3 regions of the Anaerotignum lactatifermentans genome follow, and region 1 is predicted to be linked to each of the others. Evidence: riboswitches for the same ligand, from Rfam matches in the RefSeq annotation. Region 1 holds a riboswitch; each other region holds the start of a gene.
What was found. Region 1 has a riboswitch for ZMP and ZTP ahead of INF29_RS07335 (formate--tetrahydrofolate ligase). Riboswitches for the same ligand answer to the same signal wherever they lie in the genome.
Positions count from the first base shown of each region.

Region 2: it holds a riboswitch for ZMP and ZTP, as region 1 does, so the genes downstream of both, purE (5-(carboxyamino)imidazole ribonucleotide mutase) here and INF29_RS07335 (formate--tetrahydrofolate ligase) in region 1, are expected to answer to the same signal.
Region 3: it holds a riboswitch for ZMP and ZTP, as region 1 does, so the genes downstream of both, pflA (pyruvate formate-lyase-activating protein) here and INF29_RS07335 (formate--tetrahydrofolate ligase) in region 1, are expected to answer to the same signal.

Region 1 covers NZ_JADCKK010000022.1:2,764-10,248, reverse strand. Annotated here, with positions in the region: gene INF29_RS07355 (acetyl-CoA hydrolase/transferase family protein) at 1-208, shown strand, start outside; gene INF29_RS07350 (hypothetical protein) at 422-757, opposite strand; gene INF29_RS07345 (deoxycytidylate deaminase) at 824-1,333, shown strand; gene INF29_RS07340 (FtsK/SpoIIIE family DNA translocase) at 1,499-4,450, shown strand; ZMP/ZTP riboswitch at 4,513-4,591, shown strand; gene INF29_RS07335 (formate--tetrahydrofolate ligase) at 4,671-6,341, shown strand; gene folD (bifunctional methylenetetrahydrofolate dehydrogenase/methenyltetrahydrofolate cyclohydrolase FolD) at 6,369-7,223, shown strand.
Region 2 covers NZ_JADCKK010000005.1:43,270-50,754, reverse strand. Annotated here, with positions in the region: gene carB (carbamoyl-phosphate synthase large subunit) at 1-454, opposite strand, end outside; gene INF29_RS02350 (dihydroorotase) at 511-1,800, opposite strand; ZMP/ZTP riboswitch at 1,970-2,063, shown strand; gene purE (5-(carboxyamino)imidazole ribonucleotide mutase) at 2,298-2,792, shown strand; gene purF (amidophosphoribosyltransferase) at 2,869-4,320, shown strand; gene purM (phosphoribosylformylglycinamidine cyclo-ligase) at 4,304-5,341, shown strand; gene purN (phosphoribosylglycinamide formyltransferase) at 5,335-5,943, shown strand; gene INF29_RS02325 (IMP cyclohydrolase) at 5,949-6,668, shown strand; gene purB (adenylosuccinate lyase) at 6,688-7,485, shown strand, end outside.
Region 3 covers NZ_JADCKK010000012.1:18,812-26,296, forward strand. Annotated here, with positions in the region: gene INF29_RS04700 (stalk domain-containing protein) at 182-1,132, shown strand; gene INF29_RS04705 (hypothetical protein) at 1,155-1,472, shown strand; gene INF29_RS04710 (hypothetical protein) at 1,420-2,193, shown strand; ZMP/ZTP riboswitch at 2,379-2,462, shown strand; gene pflA (pyruvate formate-lyase-activating protein) at 2,518-3,231, shown strand; gene pflB (formate C-acetyltransferase) at 3,259-5,490, shown strand; gene INF29_RS04725 (PadR family transcriptional regulator) at 5,820-6,380, opposite strand; gene INF29_RS15010 (hypothetical protein) at 7,101-7,325, shown strand; gene INF29_RS15015 (hypothetical protein) at 7,319-7,485, shown strand, end outside.

The sequences.
Region 1 (7,485 bases):
CATCTCCAAAATCAAACCTATTTTGACACCTGGTTCCATCGTTACAACACCTAGAAACGAAGTGGACTTCCTGGTAACAGAAAACGGTATCGTTCGTCTGAAAGGTCAGACAGCTAGCCAGAGAGCAAAAATGATCATTTCCCTGGCTGCGCCTCAGTTCCGCGAAGAACTGGAATTCGAAGCAAAGAAAATGAACCTGATCATCTGATCTGGAATATTTTTAAAACAAAAGCTTCGGTTATATGGGCTGCTTCATAAGAAAACAAAAAACGCTGGAATCTTTTGATTCCAGCGTTTTTATTTTTGTTGAGATTTATCTGATATATTTTCTTCTGAAGACATCCGCTGCAATTTCTCTTGAGAAATTAAAGAAAAGAACAACAATGTCTGTCTTAAGGGAAATCTGCTTTACCAATGCTTTTTAAAATAAGAAAAATAAAGGTAATACAGGGACGCAAAGACAACGCACAAAAAGCAGTATCCCATGAAGTCCGCCCATAAGCGAACCGAAAATCAGAAATCCCATGAAAAACAGGTTTGCCAGAACAGAAGGAACTTTGAGCAAAAAGCCCTTATATGCCCAGCAAAAGAACAGACAGCTGTAAAAACCAATCCACATCAAGGGATATGGATTTATGGGTGACTGCGAGGGCAGATAGAATTGGGCAAAAGCCAGAGCGGGAAAAAGAAATGTCAGTAGATAGACTGCAATTTTTACCCATGAATGGGTGTTTGCCCATGTTTTGATATTTTCCATAGCCAGCCCTCCTTTGTTGGAAAATCCTTCCTTTTTTCAGTACAACAGAGGGGATTTCGTTTGACAATGATAGGTGTATATGCTATCTTTGTGGTAGGATTTTTGCGAGAGAAACGGAAGGGAGAAACGATTGTGAGAGCAAGTTGGGACGAATATTTTATGGAGATTGCGGAGATTGTTAAGACCAGAGCCACATGCCTGCGCAGACAGGTAGGGGCAGTCATTGTCAAGGATAACCGTATCATTACAACAGGGTATAACGGCGCTCCTGCAGGACTGAAGCACTGCACGGAAATGGGCGGCTGCGAACGTCAGCGTCTAGGCATTCCCTCCGGCGAACGCCATGAACTTTGTCGTGCCCTCCACGCGGAGCAGAATGCTATCATTCAGGCGGCAAAACTGGGTATTTCCACAGAAGGCGCGACCATTTATATCACATTGCAGCCCTGCGTCATTTGTGCGAAAATGCTCATCAATGCTGGTATCAAACGCGTTGTGCACAAAGGGGAATATCCCGATGAACTGTCCAGAAAGATTCTGGAAGAAGCGGATATTGAAGTGGTGAAAATGGACTGAGCATTCCCGCCAACAAAGAACATCAAAAACTGACCTGTATCTGATTTTTACGACAGAAAGCGGGTCAGTTTTTTTGCATGAAATCAGTGGTTTTCGTTTGCCAGCAGATTATTTTTATTGTATAATATTTTATTAGTGATTTCTTGAGAACAGAGGTGAAAAGCTTTGGCAGCAAAAGGGAGCAGCACGGGGCGAAAGACGACGAAATCCCCTGCGGTGAAGAAAACGGGCAGCAAAAGCACAAAAACAACTGCCGCGAAAACAACTGCAAAAAAAGCGAATACGACAAAAAATACAAAATCTGCACCCAAGCGGGAAACTACCCGTATGCCGGAAAGCAGAGAACGTTTTGGTGACAGTATCTTAGACGAAGTGATACTGATCGTTATCATCGTCATCTCGGCGGTGGTGTTCATCAGCCAGATCACCAGTAAAATGGGGGTTGTTGGTCAGGTAATCGGGGGACTTTTTCAAGGGCTGTTAGGCATCAGCGGCGTATTGCTGCCGGTGTTGGTCATCATTTACTGCATCTGGATGCTTATGTCAGAAGAACGGAAATGGCCTTTGGTGCGTGCCTTTGGCGGCGCATTATTCCTGCTGACTGTGGCATCAGCGGCGTATCTGTTCCATCCTCTGAATGTTTCCGGTGATCTTGGATTTGCGAAAAAAGCCATGGAGCTATTTGACAGCGGTTCTTTGACCAACGGCGGTTTGATTGGCGGACTCTTTGGCGGCGGTCTGTTTGGACTGCTGGATGCATTGGGCAGCGTCATTGTTCTACTGGCGATGCTGGTGATTTCCATTATTCTGGCAACAGGACGTTCTTTCTTTGGTGCTATGGGGACACTGGCAGACCATCAGAAAGTCAGAAGACAGGTGCGCAATGAAAAAATCAAAAATAAGGCTGACCGCATCCGTCAGGAAGAAAAAATGGAAGCGGCACGACTGGAAAAACAGGAAGCAAAGCGTCGCCGTGTGATGAATAAAGAAGATTTCAACATTGAGCTTCATGAAGTGGAAGCCACAGAGCATCCCGAAGTCAAAGAAACGGTTTTCCGTCAGAAAAAGCAGGATTACAGCGTGAAAAAACGGGAACCTATTTATGACTTTGTCAAAGAAAACGAAATGCCCATGGAAGAACCAAAACGGGACTTCAATGTGGTATTTGGCGGGAAATTGCAGGTGGATGAGCTGGAGCAGGGCACACAGATGCCGCCTCAATCCACGGAACGCTTTAAGGTGGTAGAACCACTGAAAGAAGTTGCCAAAAAACAGGAACCTGTGGAAATGACAGAGGAAGAAGCTGTATACGAAAAAATCTTCGGCGAAGATAATACCGCAGAAAATATGGCAGGAGAAACGCCCGAAGAAGCATGGGATATGGAATCTCAAGCGGCAGCCCTTGCGGCGGAAGCCATGCGGGCAGCAGAAGAAAAAACAGACTTCCATTTCGCGGATTTGGAAGATGCAGAAGAAACAGCATCTCAAGAAATGGACATGCTGGAAGTGGAAGAACCTATGGCAGAAGAAGAAATGCCAGTGGAAGAAGTACAGCCTGTGGCAGAAGAAATGCCAACAGACGTACCTGCGGCAGAGCCTGCAAAACCGGAAGCCCAGAAAGAAACAGCACAGCAGCCAGCAGCTGCCCCTGCGGAACCGGCAGAAAAGCCTTATGTGTTCCCGCCTATCAGCCTGTTAGGACGTGACCCCGGCAATAGCAGTGGTTCAGGTATTCTGGAACAGCAGAAAAACGGCAGAAAACTGGAAATGACACTGAAAAGTTTCGGCGTAGAAGCCCGCGTCATCAATGTCAGCGCAGGTCCCACTGTTACACGATATGAAGTTTCTCCCAGTCAGGGGGTCAAGGTCAGCAAGATTGTCAATCTGGCAGACGACATTGCCCTGAATCTGGCTGCCAGCGGCATTCGTATTGAAGCGCCTATTCCCGGTAAAGCGGCAGTAGGCATTGAAGTGCCAAATAAAGAAACCAAGTCCGTATATCTGCGGACAGTGCTGGAAAGTGATGCTTTCCGCAAACATCCCTCCAAATTGGCTTTTGCTTTAGGGGAAGACATTACAGGCAATCCCATTGTCACAGACATTGCGAAAATGCCTCACTTGCTCATTGCCGGCGCAACAGGCAGTGGTAAGAGTGTCTGCATCAATACACTGATTACAAGTATTTTGTATAAGGCAGACCCGAAAGAAGTCAAACTCCTTTTGGTTGACCCGAAAGTGGTAGAACTGAGTGTATATAACGGTATTCCTCATTTGCTCATTCCCGTTGTTACCGACCCGAAAAAAGCGTCGGCGGCACTGAACTGGGCAGTGAGAGAAATGCTGGAAAGATACAATGACTTTGCGGCATGCGGTGTCCGTGACATCAAAGGCTTCAATGCCATGAAGGAAGAAAAAGGCGAACCGGAAGCAAAAATGCCACAGATTGTTATCATCATCGATGAATTGGCAGACTTGATGATGGCAGCACCCGGCGAAGTAGAGGATTCCATCTGCCGTCTGGCACAGATGGCACGTGCGGCAGGGATGCATTTGATTATTGCCACACAGCGTCCTTCCGTAGACGTTATCACTGGTGTTATCAAAGCCAATATTCCTTCCCGTCTGGCATTTGCCGTTTCCTCCGGCATAGACTCCCGTACCATTTTGGATATGGTCGGCGCGGAAAAACTGCTGGGCAAGGGGGACATGCTGTTCTATCCTTCCGGTCAGGCAAAACCTTCTCGTATTCAGGGGGCTTTTGTAACGGATAAAGAAGTGGAACAGATTGTGGACTTCCTGCGGAAAAGCAGCCGCCCTGGATATACACAGGAAATGGTGGATCAGATTACAGCAGTGGCAAAAACTGCCAGCGGTCCCAGTGAGGAAACAGACGAGTTTTTTGAACAGGCAGTGGATTTGATTCTGGAAAAAGAAAAGGCTTCTGTTTCCATGCTTCAGCGTCAGTTCCGCATTGGTTATAACCGTGCGGCAAGACTCATGGACGAACTGGAAAGAAGGGGACTGGTTGGACCCGAAGAAGGCAGCAAACCAAGAAAAGTCCTCATCACCAGAGCGCAGTGGGAGGAAATGCAGTCCCCCACAGAGGAAAACGCATAAAAGAATATGGATTTCATACAGGTTGCACATTGACAAATTTCGTCTCATATAGTACCATTTTGGTAGAGTCATATGACTGACGGAAGTGGAGTAACCACATGGAGTATGACAGAATTGATGCCGACCGTCTGGGCGATTACGCTTGGACTGTCGGCTTTTTTTCAAAGTAGGACAGGCAAGCGCAAGGACATATTGGAATCGGAGAGAGGAGTTTTTGAAGATGAAAACAGATTTGCAGATTGCACAGGAATGCACCATGGAACCCATTACCGCCATTGCGGCGAAAGCTGGCATCCCCGAAGAATATGTGGAATGTTATGGCAAGTATAAAGCCAAAGTAAGTGATAAATATTATAATCAGATCAAAGACAGACCCGACGCAAAACTGATTCTGGTAACAGCTGTAAACCCTACACCTGCTGGGGAAGGCAAAACAACCGTTACCATCGGTCTGACACAGGCCCTGCAGAAAATGGGCAAAAACGCCCTGACATGCCTGAGAGAACCCTCTCTGGGTCCCTGCATGGGTGTGAAAGGCGGCGCAGCCGGCGGCGGCTATGCACAGGTAGTGCCTATGGAAGACATCAACCTGCATTTTACAGGTGACCTGCACGCCATCACAACAGCAAACAACCTGTTGGCTTCCATGGTGGACAACCATATCCAGCAGGGCAATGAACTGAACATCGACCCCAGAAAAATCGCTTGGAAAAGAGTTGTGGACCTGAATGACAGACAGCTTCGTCATGTGATTTCCGGTCTGGGCGGCAAAGTAAACGGCGTTCCCAGAGAAGACAGCTTCCAGATCACCGTTGCTTCTGAAATCATGGCAATCTTCTGTCTGGCAAACGACCTGCATGACCTGAAAGAAATGCTGGGCAAAATCATCGTTGGCTATACTTATGACGATGAACCTGTTACAGCAAAACAGATTGGCGCAGACGGCGCCATGACTGTACTGCTGAAAGATGCGCTGCAGCCCAACCTGGTACAGACATTGGAACACACACCCGCTTTCATCCACGGCGGTCCCTTCGCAAACATCGCTCACGGCTGCAACAGTGTGCGCGCAACAAAATTTGCTATGAAACTGGCTGACTATGTGGTAACAGAAGCAGGCTTCGGCGCTGACCTGGGTGCAGAAAAATTCTTCGATATCAAATGCAGAAAAGCTGGTCTGAAACCTGACGCAGTTGTACTGGTTGCAACTGTTCGTGCATTGAAATATAATGGCGGCGTTCCCAAAGCAGATTTGAGCAACGAAAATCTGGACGCACTGGCAAAAGGTTTTGTAAACCTGGAAAAACACATTGAAAATATCCAGAAATACGGCGTACCTGTTGTGGTTACACTGAACCACTTTGTAGCGGATACAGACGCGGAAGTGGCTTATGTGAAAGAACGCTGCGAAAAAATGGGCGCAACATTCGCAGTAGCAAAAGTATGGGCTGACGGCGGCGAAGGTGGTAAAGCACTGGCTGAAAAAGTTCTGGAAACACTGGAAACAAAAGAAAGTAATTTCCATGTACTGTACGAAGATAATCTGTCCATCGAAGAAAAGATCAATAAAGTATGTAAGGAAATCTATGGCGCAGGTCATGTAAGCTTCACAGCAGCAGCAAAGAAAACACTGGCACAGATCGAAAAACTGGGCTTTGAACATTTCCCTGTATGTATCGCAAAAACACAGTACTCCCTGTCTGACGATCCCAAGGTACTGGGTCGCCCCGAAGGCTTTGAAGTAACTGTAAAAGAAATCCGCATTTCTGCTGGTGCAGGCTTTATCGTTGCACTGCTGGGCGATGTTATGACAATGCCCGGTCTGCCTAAAAAACCTGCGGCACTGAACATCGACATTGACGCTGACGGCAACATTGTTGGTCTGTTCTAATTAATCAAACTATAAAGGAGTTATGCTATGAAGGCACAACGCATCGACGGAAAAGCGATTTCCGATCAGATCAAAGAAGAAGCTGCCTTGGAAGCACAAAAGTTACAGCGGCAGGGGATTACCCCCTGCCTTGCTGTGGTTTTGGTGGGCAACGATCCCGCTTCCATGGTATATGTGAATAATAAGAAAAAGGCTTGTGAAAAAGTGGGTATCCTCTCCCGTTCTTATGAACTGCCGGAAGATACAGAAGAAAAAGACCTGCTGGCACTGGTGGAACAGCTGAATATGGACAATAGCGTCCATGGAGTATTGGTACAGCTGCCTTTGCCTCCTCAGATTGATGAGGAAAAAGTGATTCTGGCTGTAGACCCCAAAAAAGACGTGGACTGTTTCCATCCTTTGAATGTGGGCTTGCTGCACACAGGTCAGAAGGGATTTTTGCCCTGCACCCCTGCTGGTGTGCTGGAACTGATCGAACGCAGCGGTCATACCATCGAAGGCAAACGCTGTGTTGTCATTGGACGGAGCCATAACGTAGGCAAACCCACCGCTATGCTGCTTTTGCAGAAAAACGGCACGGTTACCATCTGCCATTCCAAAACAAAAGATTTGAAAGGTATCTGCAAAGAAGCGGATATTCTGGTGAGCGCAGTGGGCAAGCTTCATACTGTCACCAAAGATATGGTGAAAGAAGGGGCTGTTGTCATTGACGTTGGCATGAATCGCAATGAAAACGGCAAGCTTTGCGGCGACGTAGATTTTGACGACGTTTGCGAAGTGGCTGGCGCAGTTTCTCCTGTGCCCGGCGGCGTAGGACTCATGACTGTTGCCATGCTCATGAAAAACTGTATCACAGCAGCAAAACTGCAAAACGGACTGTAAAAATGGGAATATCATTGACGTGTAAAAACGTGGATGATATTCTTTTTTATGAAAATGTTGTCTTTGCTGGAAAAATACACAAATTCAGCGGAAAACATAGATTTTTTGCAAAAAGTATAGTATACTCATAGGATAGACAAAGAAGCGGAGCAGAGTTTAAGGGCATCTTCATAAGAAAACAAAGAAAGCTGAAAACCTTATCATGCAGAGGGTTCCGGCTTTCTTATTTTTGCTAAGATTGTATTTTGTATGTTTTCTTCTG
Region 2 (7,485 bases), on a different contig from region 1:
CGGAGTATGTGATGATGGAAGGAATTACGGGTTCGCCGATTTCCTGGCAGAGTTCTTTGAACAGTTCTCTGTCTTCAGCGCGTTCGATACTGTCGCAGCTTGTGCCCAGCAGTTCAACCTGGCATTCTCTCAGAACGCCTTTCTTTTCCAGCTGCATTGCCAGATTCAGACCTGTCTGACCGCCGATACCGGGAACGATGGCGTCGGGACGTTCATAACGCAGGATTTTTGCAACATATTCCAGTGTCAGGGGTTCCATGTAAACCTTGTCTGCAATGGTTGTGTCTGTCATGATGGTAGCGGGGTTGGAGTTTACCAGCACAACTTCATAGCCTTCTTCTTTCAGGGCAAGGCAAGCCTGTGTGCCTGCATAGTCAAATTCGGCAGCCTGTCCGATCACGATGGGGCCGGAGCCGATAATCAGAATTTTTTTGAGGTCAGTTCTCTTTGGCATATTGTAATTCCTCCTTAAGAATTATATATATAAAATTTCCTAGTTACCTGAATTTATTATAATATGGTTGTTTTCCGGCTGTCCAGATTTTCTTCCCATACAGGAATCCCTTTGTACATGGTCAGTTTACATCTGCCGGATACTTCCCAGCCGGTGAAGAGTGTGCTTTTGCCCATGGAGCAGAACTCCGCAGGGTCAATGGTGTATGTTTCGTTCAGATCGTACACAGTCAGGTTGGCAGGCATGCCAACAGCAAGAGGTGTGCCGATGCCGAAACGTTTGGACGGATTTGTGTGCATCAGATCAATGAGCATATTTAAGGTAAGAACTCCTTTTTTCACCAGATTGGTGTACAAAATGGGGAAGGCTGTTTCCAGTCCTACGATACCCATCATGCTCTTTTCCAGACCTTTGCTTTTTTCCTCAGCGGAATGGGGCGCATGGTCGGTGGCAATCATGTCGATGGTGCCGTCCAGAATGCCTGCGATGAGGGCATCCTGATCTGCTTTGCTGCGCAGAGGGGGATTCATTTTGAATCTGCCGTCCTCCTGCAAGTCCATATCAGTCAGTACCAGATAATGAGGACCTGTTTCGCAGGAAACGGGAAGCCCTTCTTTTTTCGCCTGACGGATCAGTTCCACGCCTTCTTTGGTGGAGATGTGGCAGACGTGATAGTCACATCCTGTTTCTCTTACCAAAGCAATGTCGCGCTCGATCTGCTTCCATTCACTTTCGGAGCAGATACCTTTGTGTCCGTGCTGCGCACAATATTCGCCTGCATGAATATAGCCGCCATTGAGCAGTTCATTGACTTCGCAGTGTGCGGCTACCATTTTGTCAAGTTGTTTGATTTTTTTCATCGCCTGGCGCATCATTTCGTCACTTTGTACACCTCGTCCATCATCGGAAAAGGCACAAACATGAGGTGCCAGTGCATCAAAATCCGCAAGAGCTTCGCCTTTTTCACCATAAGTGATGGCACCATAAGGCAGGACTTCAATCAAAGCGGTTTTTTCGATGGCTTCCAGCTGAGGTGCCAGTGTTTCGGCACAATCGGGCACTGGATTCAGGTTTGGCATTGCACAAATGGTGGTGTAACCGCCGTGTGCTGCCGCCTGTGTACCGGTACGGATGGTCTCTTTATAAAAAAATCCCGGTTCTCTCAGATGCGTATGAACATCAATGAAACCGGGAAAGATAGCGAAACCTTCCAAATCGAAAACAATGCTGCCTTTTGTGGGTGCGGCGGAAGAAATATCGGTAATGATACCATTGTTGACAAATACGTTGGATTTTACAAATTCGCCCTGCATAAATACGTTTGCATTGGATAAAATGTAGTTCAATGTATTTCTCTCCTTTCTTCTGTCTGCATGGTTGTTATATATTTCTTTACAAATTGTCAGTAGTATATCATAGGGATTTGGCTCTGTCAAGCATTTCTTTTGGGGAAAATTCTTTCCCCTTCATTGACAGGAAATTGGAAAATGTGTTAGACTGAACTTGTCAAATAAAGCGGTTTTCTGTAACTGACGGATTGGTGGGAAACCACAGGGGAGCAGAAAATCGGAATTTTTTCTAAGCAGTGCAGTACTGCCTGGCGGATATTTTTATGAATGCCGGGCTTAACAGAATTTCTTCGGTCTGTTTCTTCTGCATGATGGTGGTCGGCGGTGTTTTTGATGAATGGAAATATCGCTTTTTTGCTGTCAATGAGGAGAAAAGAAGGAAAGCGTGCTGCTTTTTGTCGACCGTCTGGGCAGTCCTGTTTCCGCCAAGGAATCAGACTGTCCTTTTTTGCGTCTGCAAAAGGAATTTGTATTATTTTTGAGGAGGTTTATCCATGAAAAAAATCGGTATTGTAATGGGCAGCGACAGTGATCTTCCTGTATTGGAAAAGGCAATGACAACACTGGACAAATTTGGTGTGCCTTATGAAGTGCATGTATATTCCGCACATAGAACACCTGTAGAAGCAAAAGAGTTTGCACAGCAGGCAAGAGCAAACGGCTTTGGTGCCATCATCGCGGCAGCAGGCAAGGCAGCTCATCTGGCAGGCGCCATTGCAGCCAACACAACACTGCCTGTCATCGGCATTCCTGTAAAATCCTCTACACTGGACGGTCTGGATGCACTGCTTTCTACCGTACAGATGCCCGGCGGCATTCCCGTTGCAACTGTAGCCATTGACGGCGCAGAAAATGCGGCTCTGCTGGCAATTCAGGTACTGGGTGCATCTGACGCGGAACTGGCAGCAAAACTGGATGCAGCCAGAGCAGAAGCAGCAGCAAAAGTACTGGAAAAGAACAAAGCAGTGGAAGCAAAATACAACCACTGATACCATACATACGAAATAAACACAGATACAAAAGAACCCCTGTCAGAAAAGACAGGCGGAACAAGGAGCTGGAAAAATGAATAAGATCCATGAAGAATGCGGCGTTTTTGGTGTATATGCCAAGGAGAAAACATCCGTTGCATCTACGGCATATTACGGTTTGTTTGCCCTGCAGCATCGGGGACAGGAAAGCTGTGGGATTGTAGTCAACGACGAGGGCGTGTTCACATATCATAAGGACGGCGGTCTGGTCAATGATGTGTTTACCCCAGCGGTGATGGAGCATCTGGGGGAAGGGAGCATGGCAGTGGGTCATGTGCGCTATGGCACAACCGGCGGCGGTGGCAGAATCAATGCCCAGCCCATCGTTGTGAACCATGTGAAAGGCGCAATGGCTCTGGCACATAACGGCAATCTGGTCAATTCCTTTGAACTGCGGCGGGAACTGGAGCTGGAAGGTTCCATATTCCACACCACCAGTGATACAGAAGTCATTTCCTACATCATCACCAAGGAACGGCTGAAAGCACCTTCCATTGAGGAGGCGGTCAATCAGGCAATGTATCGCATCAAGGGGGCTTACTCTCTGGTGGTCATGTCTGCAACCAAGATGATTGCGGCAAGAGATCCCCATGGATTCCATCCTCTCTGCTATGGTGTCACAAAAGAAGGGACTTACGTCATTGCTTCGGAAACATGCGCGCTGGATGCAGTCAGCGCAGCCTTTGTGCGGGATGTGGAACCCGGTGAAATCGTGGTCTTTGACGGCGATGAAATCCGTACCATTTCCGACCATATGGGTGAAGCAGAGAAGCATTTGTGTATTTTTGAACATATTTATTTTTCCAGACCCGATTCCAGAATCGACGGCGTCAGCGTACATCGTGCCAGAGTAACGGCAGGTGCCTGTCTTGCCATGGAACATCCCGTACAGGCGGATGTTGTCATTGGTGTGCCGGATTCCGGTATCGACGCAGCCATTGGATATGCCAGACAGTCCGGCATTCCATATGGCATGGGATTTATCAAGAATAAATATATCGGTCGTACCTTTATCGCGCCGGGACAAAAGGCGAGAGAGGATAAAGTAAAGATCAAGCTGAATGTAATATCAGAAACCATCAGGGGAAAACGTGTGGTTATGGTGGACGACTCCATTGTCAGAGGCACCACCTCTGCAAGAATCGTCAAACTGCTGCGGGAAGCAGGGGCAAAAGAAGTCCATGTCCGTTCTTCCGCACCGCCGTTTTTATTCCCTTGTTATTACGGAACAGACGTGGATTCCCAGGAAAACCTCATTGCGGTGAATCATACCATGGATGAGATTCGGGATATCATCGGTGCGGACAGCATCGGCTATCTGAATCTGGACCATCTGGGCATGCTCATGGGTACTCCCAAGGGCTGCGGATATTGTGCCGCCTGCTTTGATGGGAATTATCCCACAGAAGTTCCCACAGAAACGTGCAAGAACAGATTTGAAGGCAAGCTGAGCGAAAGGAGCAACAATCATGAAAAGTCAAAGTGAAAGCTATAAAGCTGCAGGTGTGGATATTACCGCTGGGTATCAGGCAGTGGAACTGATGAAAAAACACATTGCAAGAACCGTAACAGCAGGTGCAATGTCCGATATCGGCGGTTTTGGCGGTCTGTTTGAAATGGATCTGACAGGCATCACAAAACCCGTACTGGTAAGCGGTACTGACGGTGTTGGCACAAAACTGAAACTGGCGTTTTTGATGGACAAACATGACACAGTAGGTATCGACTGTGTAGCTATGTGTGTCAACGACATCATTTGCTGCGGCGCAAAACCTCTGTTCTTCCTGGACTATATTGCCGTAGGCAAAAACTTCCCTGAAAAAGTAGCAGCCATTGTTTCCGGCGTAGCAGAAGGCTGCGTACAGTCCGGCGCTGCTCTCATCGGCGGTGAAACAGCAGAAATGCCTGGTTTCTACCCCGAAGACGAATACGATCTGGCTGGTTTTGCAGTAGGCGTTGTTGACAAAGATAAAATCCTGGACAACAAAACCATGGAAGCTGGCGACGTTGTCATCGCACTGCCTTCCAGCGGCGTACACTCCAACGGTTTCTCTCTGGTTCGCCGTGTATTTGATGTGGAAAACGCAGACATCAAAACACCTCTGGCAGAACTGGGCGGTAAATCCCTGGGTGAAACACTGCTGGCACCTACAAAAATCTATGTAAAACCCATGCTGGCACTGTTCGAAGAAGTAAAAGTAAAAGCAGTTTCTCATATCACAGGCGGCGGCTTCTATGAAAACATTCCCAGAAGCATCCCCAAGGGCTTCGGTGCGAAAATTGACAAGAGCGCACTGCGTATTCCTCCCATCTTCAAACTGTTGGCAGAAAAAGGCAACATTCCCGAACGTGACATGTTCAACACATTCAACATGGGTGTTGGCATGAGCGTTGTGGTTGCCAAAGCAGACGCTGAAAAAGCACTGGAAATCCTGAAAGCAAACGGTGAAGACGCTTACATCATGGGCGAAATCATTCCTTCCGAGGAGGGCGTGGTGATATGCTGAAAACAAAAATCGCAGTTTTTGTTTCCGGCGGCGGCACCAATTTGCAGGCATTGATTGACGCCCAGAAAAGCGGCATCCTGCAAAGCGGCGAAATCGCCTTGGTACTTGCCAGCAACCATAAGGCTTATGCCCTGACAAGAGCGGCAGAAAACAACATTCCTTCCGTTGTGGTTGTCAGAAAGGAATTCGATTCCCAGCTGGCTTATGAAGAAAAGGTCAAAGAAGTCCTGAAAGAATATGGCATTGAACTCATCGTTCTGGCAGGCTTCATGTCCATTCTCAGTGAAAACTTTACTTCCGCTTTCCCTAAGCGGATTATCAATATCCACCCCTCTTTGATCCCTTCTTTCTGCGGAAAAGGGTATTATGGTCTGAAAGTCCACGAAGCGGCTTTGGCTTATGGGGTGAAGGTAACAGGGGCAACGGTGCATTATGTCAATGAAATCCCCGACGGCGGCGAAATTCTCATGCAGAAAGCCGTTGAGGTCAAAGACGGAGATACACCGGAAGTGCTCCAGCGCCGTGTCATGGAGGAAGCGGAATGGATTCTGCTGCCCCGTGCCACAGAGCAGGTTTCCAAAGAATTGCAGAAAGGAAGATAATTTTCATGGATATTTACAGAAAAGATTCTATGGCTACACTGGTGAAAGATAACGCTTATGTGGGCAGAGGCATTGTCATCGGCAAAACAGCAGATGCCAAAAAAGCGGTAGTGGCTTACTTCATCATGGGCCGCAGCGAAAACAGCCGTAACCGTGTGTTCATCGAAAAAGGCGATGAAGTCATCATCGAACCCTTCGATGTTTCCAAAGTAGAAGACCCTTCCCTGATCATTTATTCTCCCATCAAAAAATGGGAAAACAAACTGATTGTCACAAACGGCGACCAGACAGACACCGTTTATGACTTCATCAAAGACGGCAAAACATTCGAAGAAGCTCTGGAAACAAGAGAATTTGAACCTGACGCACCCAACTTTACCCCCAGAATCAGCGGTATGCTCACATTCGGGGAAAAAGATTTCGCATACAAAATGAGTATCCTGAAAAGCGCAGACGCAGAAGGCAGCGCATGCAACCGCTACACCTTCTCCTATGCTGCAACAGCAGGTCTGGGTCACTTCATCCATACTTACGCTTGCGACGGCAACCCCCTGCCTACATTCCAGGGTGAACCCGAACGTGTGGCAATCCCCGATGACATCGACACCTTCCTGAATGAAATCTGGGAAAACCTGAATGAACAGAACAAAATCTCCATTTATGTTCGCTACATTGACCTGGAAACAGGCGCTGTGGAAAACAGAATGATCAACAAAAACAAATAAATCAAAAGAGGAGTACAGGATGCACGAAAACAAGGAAATTTATATTTCACCTTTTTCTACCCGTTATGCCAGCAAGGAAATGCAGGAAGTATTTTCTGAACAGTTCAAATTCCGCACATGGCGCAGACTTTGGATCGCATTGGCACGGGCGGAAAAAGCATTGGGTTTGGATATTACAGAGGAACAGATTGCACAGATGGAGGCGTTCAAAGACGACGTCAATTACGAAGTGGCGGAAGAAAGAGAACGAATCGTTCGCCATGACGTTATGAGCCATGTTTATGCTTTTGGGAAACAGTGTCCCGCGGCGGAACCCATCATCCATCTGGGCGCAACCAGCTGCTATGTAGGGGATAATACAGACATTATCATTCTGCGGAAGGCTTCCGAAATCATTTTGAAGAAAGCGGCGCAGGTGCTGAAAAACCTGTCTGATTTCGCTATGGAATATAAGGACATGCCTTGCCTTGCGTATACCCATTTGCAGCCTGCACAGCTGACCACCGTGGGCAAACGTGCGGCACTGTGGATGTATGAACTTTCTCAGGATGTGCTGGAACTGGAACATCGTCTGGACAAGCTGCTGCTTTTGGGTTCCAAAGGCACCACAGGCACACAGGCAAGCTTTATGGAGCTTTTTGACGGCGATGAGGAAAAAATCAAGAAAATGGAAACCATGATCGCTGACGAAATGGGATTCCCCGGCGTGGTTCCCGTTTCCGGTCAGACTTATTCCAGAAAAGTAGACGCTTATTTCCTCTCTGTTCTGTCCGGCTTTGCCCAGAGCGCATATAAATTCTCCAATGACATGCGTATT
Region 3 (7,485 bases), on a different contig from region 1:
TATTTCGCTGCTTTTTTCTTTGTTGAGACATGAGCAGTATCATAAATTTCGAAAGAAATTCTTACAAAACGAGGGCTTTCCTATTCTTTATTCCTTTCTATGATATGATAAACATATAGATGTATTTTTCAAGATACATTAAAAGAGGCATTGTTTGGATGATTGGGAAAGAGGGATGACTATGAAAAAGTTTGATTGCAGTATTGGGAAAAAACTGGCAGTTCCGCTTCTTTGCTTTGCGTTTCTTTTGCCAGCAGGTGAGTGCGCATTGGGGGCAGAACCGCTCAAATGGACAGAAAACAAGGCTGATGTACGTATTTATCAAACAGAATTATCAGATTTTTATGAAATTTCTTTTTTGAATTTAGATTCAAATTGCGAGGAGAGCACTTATGAAAGAGATGTAAAAAATGGTATCCGTCTGCTGATGATTAACGGCGGATTTGTACCGGAACCAGAAACCGTGCTGCAAGATGGTGTTGTGTATGCCCCTTTGGAAAAAATCGCAGAACCTCTGGGCATTACCTATGATCTGACCGATGAGTCTGGAAATTATCTGACATTGAAAAAAGGGGACAACACCCTTGTTTTTCCAAGATATAATGAAAGTACCGTGCTGCTGAATGGTCATGAAATGGCTGCATCTTATTACCTGTGTGATTACGATTATTTGTATGTTCCACTGCGCTTTGTTGCGGAGACCTTTGGTGGAAAGGTACAGTATGTGGATGACTACGAAAAAACTTATTGTCATGAAGATAATTCGGAATCCCCCAATTGGGTAAAAGTCAGTGTCATTGCCATTGAAATGCCGAACGGAACAAAGCCCCAATATGTTTCCAAAAATGGTCTGGAAAAAATCACTGATGTTTCTGTTCAGTATCAGAAGGATTTGATTGCTGCAAAAGAAGAAACAAATCAGGAAATTGAGCAGAAGTTTTACTATGATGCTTCGGCAGTGACCTATACCGGGAAAAAACTTGCCAGATTTTATGTATATGAGTTAAAAGGGTTCGAAAATTTCCCAATCTATTTCAATGAATATACAGGAGAAATTTATAGCGAATCAGCGGGTCTGGCATTTGCAGGCTTGCATAAAGGATTCATCAATATTGGTTTTATGCTTTCATAATGGAGGAAGCGAGGGAAGAACAATGAAAAGAAGCCTCGTTTTTCTGGCGACTGCCTGTGCTTTATGTGTGGCATGGGTGCTTTGCAAAGGAATGCAGGCTGATACCCGAACCGTTGAAATAGAGGGAGAAGCCATTCCATATATTTGCCAGAATGAAAAAGTGTATGTTTATCTAAAAGATTTGCTGGACTCTGGATTTTTTGTGGATGCTGCAGAAAGTCGTACACTGGAAACCAGATCGGGCATGGTATCAGAAATCGTTTTGTGGCAGGAGGATATTTATCCAAATGAAGATAAAAAAAGGCGATATCCCACATGTGCAGGATGGATGGAAATATGAAACATATATCAATGGTCTGCAGATTGGCACTTATGCCTGCCAGGGAGAATTGCTTGTTGATGCGGAAGAGTTGATTGGACAGCCTGTTTCATTCAAAGAAGATGCATCCATATCGGAAAAAACTGTTTTATATGACCAGAATGGAAATGAGGAGGTTTTACCTGAGAATCTGGAACAGATTACAAAAACAAATAGAAATTCTGTCCATGGCAATCCAGAAGCACCAAATCGTTTTTCTTTTGAAAACTGTTCCCAGTATCTGATGCGGGCAGAGAAAAATACAGCGCATAAGCTAGGGATAGACGTGCTGCAGAAAGGGGATATTCTGAAAACAAAGAAGGGCTCTTTCCCTTTGGAAGAAGTGAAAGCGGGAGAATGTGCAGGGGTTTCCATTCTGACCATTCAGGAAGAGTATACGGAACTTTCTGCTGTTCTGAAGGAGTTAGGCATTTCCTATTCTTTCAACAATGGAAAGCTGGAATTACGAGGAAAAGGAAATGGGAAAACCATCAACCAGAAAAGTACCGATGCCATGGGCACCATTCCCCAATATCCATATCGTATGTTTGCCATGACATTGGAACTTTCTAATGGAGATAAGTTGGACTGTTTATACGATGGTGAGAAGCTTTTTGTCGCAAACAATGATTTGGAACAGACCGATATTTGGAAAGAATACGGATATGTTTATGAAAATGGCAATTGGACTTCATTGAAATAAAGGTGTTGTTGTTAAAAAAGAACAGATTCTCTGTCACATCTTGTCTATATAAAATTTACAAGAATCTTGTCACGAAACAGAAGAAAATAAAATGTTTTCGACAAAAAAACAATAATCTTTGTGAAAAACACAAATTTCTAAAGATTTCCATTTGACACACAAAATAAAGTATGCTAGTATCAACTCGTGGATTATATGACTGACGGAATCGTGGATCTAACCACATGGAGTATAATCGTTACCACAAGCCGACCGTCTGGGCAGGAAAAGCCCGGGCGTGCGGCTTTTTCTATTTCAAAAAATTGGATAGAAAGAGGTGATGATATGCAGCAAGGCAGAATCCATTCCATTGAGTCCATGGGACTTGTGGATGGACCTGGAATCCGTACCGTTCTTTTTCTGCAGGGGTGCCATTTGCGGTGCCGCTACTGCCATAACCCTGATACATGGCAGCTCTCCGGCGGAAAAGAAATGGATGTAGGTCAAATTATGAAGATGCTGAAACGTTATCGTCCCTATTACGGCAATACAGGTGGTGTCACCTGTTCCGGTGGGGAACCTTTGTTGCAGGCGGATTTTGTAACGGAATTGTTCAAAGCCTGTAAAGCCGAGCATATTTCTACCTGTCTGGATACGGCAGGTTATGGAAATGGTTCTTATGATGCATTGCTGGATTACACAGATCTGGTGATCTTTGATATCAAGCATGTGATATCGGAGAAATACCACAAACTGACGGGAGGCGATTTTTCCATTGCGAAAACGTTCTTGGAAACGGTCATTGCAAAGAATGTTCCGCTTTGGATCAGGCATGTAGTAGTGCCCGGTTTGACTGATGAGGAAGCGCATATTCGGCAATTGGGGGAAATGATTCAGACAATTCCTAATGTACAGAAAGTGGAACTGTTGCCTTACCATACCATGGGCGTGGGAAAATACCATGCTTTAGGCATTCCATATTCTCTGGAAGGCGTTCCGCCTATGGAACAGAAAAAAATACAGTATCTTCAAAATTTGCTGACGGAAATGATTGCATAACATGTGGTTAGAAAGGATGACGCAGAAATGAATACAATGGCTTGGCAGGGTTTTCAGACAGGAAAATGGACAAAAGAAATTGATGTCAGAAACTTTATTCAGAAAAACTATACCCTTTACGAAGGTGATGACACTTTCCTGGAAGGGGTTACAGATAGAACACAGAAAGTATGGGATAAATGCCATGAACTGATTTTGGAAGAAATGAAAAAAGGCATTCTGGATGTGGAAACCAATATCGTATCCGGTATTGACAATTTTGCACCGGGATATATTGACAAGGAAAATGAGGTAATTGTGGGCTTGCAGACAGATGCGCCCCTGAAACGGATTGTCAATCTTTATGGCGGCATGAAAATGGCAAAAAGTGCCTTGGAACAGTACGGCTATGAATTGAATCCCCAGCTGGAAAAAGATTTCCATGCTTATCGGAAAACTCATAACGAAGGCGTATTCGACGCATATCCAAAGAGAACAAAAGTAGCAAGACACGTAGGTCTTTTAACAGGTCTGCCTGACGCTTATGGTCGTGGTCGTGTCATTGGGGATTACAGAAGAGTTGCCCTCTATGGTGTGGATTTCCTCATTGGCGAAAAAGAAAAGGAACAGGACAAGTTTGATGGTCCTATGACAGATGAAAGAATCCGTTTGCGAGAAGAAATCAGCATGCAGATTCAAGCGCTGAAAGAAATGAAATCCATGGCAATGAAATATGGTGTGGATATCAGCGAACCTGCGAAAAATGCCAAAGAAGCCGTTCAGTTTTTGTATATGGCATATCTGGCAGGGGTAAAAGAAAACAATGGTGCCGCTATTTCCTTGGGACGTACATCCACATTCCTGGATATTTACATCGAAAGAGATTTGCAAAACGGTGTTATCACAGAAAAAGAAGCGCAGGAACTCATTGATCAGTTCATCATTAAATTAAGACTGGTGCGGCACCTGAGAACACCGGAATATAACGAACTTTTCGGCGGCGATCCCACTTGGGTGACAGAAGCCATTGGCGGTGTCAGCATCAATGGCAGACCTTTGGTTACAAAAAATTCCTTCCGTTATCTGCATACCCTGACCAATCTGGGAACAGCACCGGAACCCAATATGACAGTACTGTGGAGCAGAGATCTGCCGGAAGAATTCAAGAAATACTGCGCAAAAATGAGCATTCAGACAGATTCTATTCAGTATGAAAACGATGATGTCATGCGTCCTCTTTACGGCGATGATTATGCCATCTCCTGCTGTGTATCCGCTATGCGTGTGGGCAAACAGATGCAGTTCTTCGGCGCAAGAGCAAATCTGGCAAAATCTCTGCTGATGGCGTTAAACGCAGGCGTGGACGAATTGCAGAAAGTGCCTGTAGTTCCCGGAATCAAACCATTGAAAAACGAAGTTTTAGATTTTGATGAAGTTTGGGATCGTTACAAAAAGGTGCTGGACTATGTTGCAGAACTTTATGTGGATACCATCAATATCATCCACTACATGCACGATAAATACGCGTATGAAGCAAGCCAGATGGCGCTTCATGACGGCAATGTGGAACGACTGACCGCCTTTGGTATGGCTGGCATTTCTGTTGTGGCAGACTCTCTTTCTGCCATCAAGTTTGCCAAAGTAACTCCTGTCCGTGATGAAAATGGTGTGACTGTAGATTTTAACGTGGAAGGGGATTTCCCGAAATACGGCAATGACGACGACCGTGTGGATGAACTGGCAGTGGAAGTGGCAACCTATTTCTCCAATGCATTGAAGAAGCATCCCATCTACCGCAATGCAAAACATACACTGTCTGCTTTGACCATCACAAGCAATGTCATGTATGGCAAAAAAACAGGTACAACACCTGATGGTAGAAAACATGGGGAACCTTTGGCTCCCGGTGCAAACCCCATGCATGGCAGGGACGAAAATGGTGCATTGGCTTCTTTGAATTCTGTTGCAAAAATTCCTTATAGAAATGTATGTCAGGATGGTGTTTCCAATACATTCTCCATTGTTCCTGATGCATTGGGAAAAGATGAAGCGCAGCGTATTGAAAATCTGATTCACATTTTGGATGGTTATTTCTATCAGGGTGCGCATCACTTGAATGTCAATGTCATGAATAGAGAAATCCTTTTGGATGCCATGGAACACCCCGAAAAATATCCTACACTGACCATTCGTGTTTCTGGTTATGCCGTAAACTTCAATCGTTTGTCCAAAGATCAGCAGAGAGAAGTTATCATGCGTACATTCCACGAGGCGGTATAATTAGGAAGAAATAGAATTTGTTTACGACAAAAAGCCAAACGCTTTTAAGAAGGGTTTGGCTTTTTTGTATAAATGTTTGTGCAAGGGTGTGAAAATATTGTAAAAAAATCTTACATTAATTTACATTTATAGAAATAAGTGGTAGTATATAGCGATGCTGAACAAGAGGTGCTTCTGCTATGCTCAAAGATGTCTGAAATACATCAGATAAAGATATGCATTTGGTATCGGCAACGGATTTTGGTCAAAAGTTTATGATTCATAACAAATATAGGATTACATTTTTAGGTAAGAATAGAAAAGAAAATAAACGAACTGAAAAAGAAAAATCAATCCTTTTGTGAATCATTCAACCGTTGCTGGCAAAGGTCAATACATGTTTTTAACCAATGGCAGCTTGTTTCCTCTCTGGCAACTGCACCACCAAGGACCAGGTAATCACTAAAATAGGGTTCTTCCGTAGGTGGAATTGCATCGAACTTCTGTATGATCCGTTTTAGTTTCTGCAATTTTGCTTGATGCAGGGCTAATTGGTGTTCCAATAGTTCAATGCGTTTTTCCGGTGGAAGACAACTGGAAAAGTATAATTGCAATCGAAATTCGTCTTTGGTATTTGGCTGCAATGGAAGTTTTTTGGATTCCCAATGCAGGAAATCGCTGCGTCCTTCCTCTGTAATGGAATATACCTTCTTTTCCAATACAGTGCCAGAGATTTCAACTTCATATTTGACCAGACCTTTTTGTGTCAAAGATTTTAATTCTGGATAAATTTGGCTGTGTTTTGCGCGCCATGATCCCAGAAGGCTGTGTTCAATTGCTTTTGTCAATTCATAGCCCGTCATCTCTTGGCGGTTTAATAACCCAAGGATGGCATATTTTAACGTCCCCATATATTTCACTCCTTAATGTATTACTATGCCATGAAAACTAGATGTATTATATCACAAACAAAGAAACATTTCTAGAATTACATGTTAAAAAAAACATGGAATTTTAAACATGTAAATATTGACATGTTGCAAATGGAGTGATAATATGAGTGCGTGTTTGAAGAGTATCATCTTTACACGGAAACACCCTGGATTTTGAAGCGTAAAAGGAGTGTGATGTGGTTGGAAGAGGATTGTGATTGGAAAGTCCAAAATGGTCGCTGGATTTAATGAAAATTGAAGTCTGGTGTGCCGAAAAACCTGAGGGGATACAGATGTATTTCCCTCATAATGGTGATATGAAATTATAGAATGAAATTTTTGTAAACGCTCTTATGAAAAAAACGACAAACAGGTGCATCAGCACAAGGAGTTTGCCGCGTGACTAGAAAGAAGGGATGCGGCGGCAAAAATTCAAAAAAGAAAAAACACCAATGAAAGTACAGAAAAAAGATAACATCACAGCGGAAAAAATCAAAAAATGTTTGGTAATTCTATTGTTTGAATTGCCCTGCATGTTCTAAAAAGATATTGGGTATAATTTCCTACAAAATGAAATCATTTCTGCCGATTTCGGAGAAAAAGACGAAAATAAAAAAACACTTACATGACCCACAAGAAATTACTACAATATTTCTTGTGGACAAAAAAGGCAGTAATGGAAATAAAAGGAGGATAATTATGCCGCAGAATAAAAGAGAAAGTTTGATTTATACCGTATTGATGTGTTTTGTAATGGTGTTTTGGATGAGTATGTATAATGTTACACTCCATATGGGCAGTCCGTCATTGGATGTATTGAGAGAAGGTTGGCTTGGTTTTCCCATCGCTTACATATACGCTATGTGCTTTGACTGGTTTTTGGTATCTAAACTGGCAAAAGGCTTTGCCTTCCGTTTTTGGTAAAACCTGAAAGCAGTACACTGCGTAAGGTCATTTGCATTTCCTCTTGTATGGTAGTACCCATGGTCATTGTCATGAGTTTATATGGCGGTTTGGAAATGTGCGTCAGAACGGGAGAATGGGGACAGCTTGGTATGATTTGGCTGACCAATATCCCCAAAAA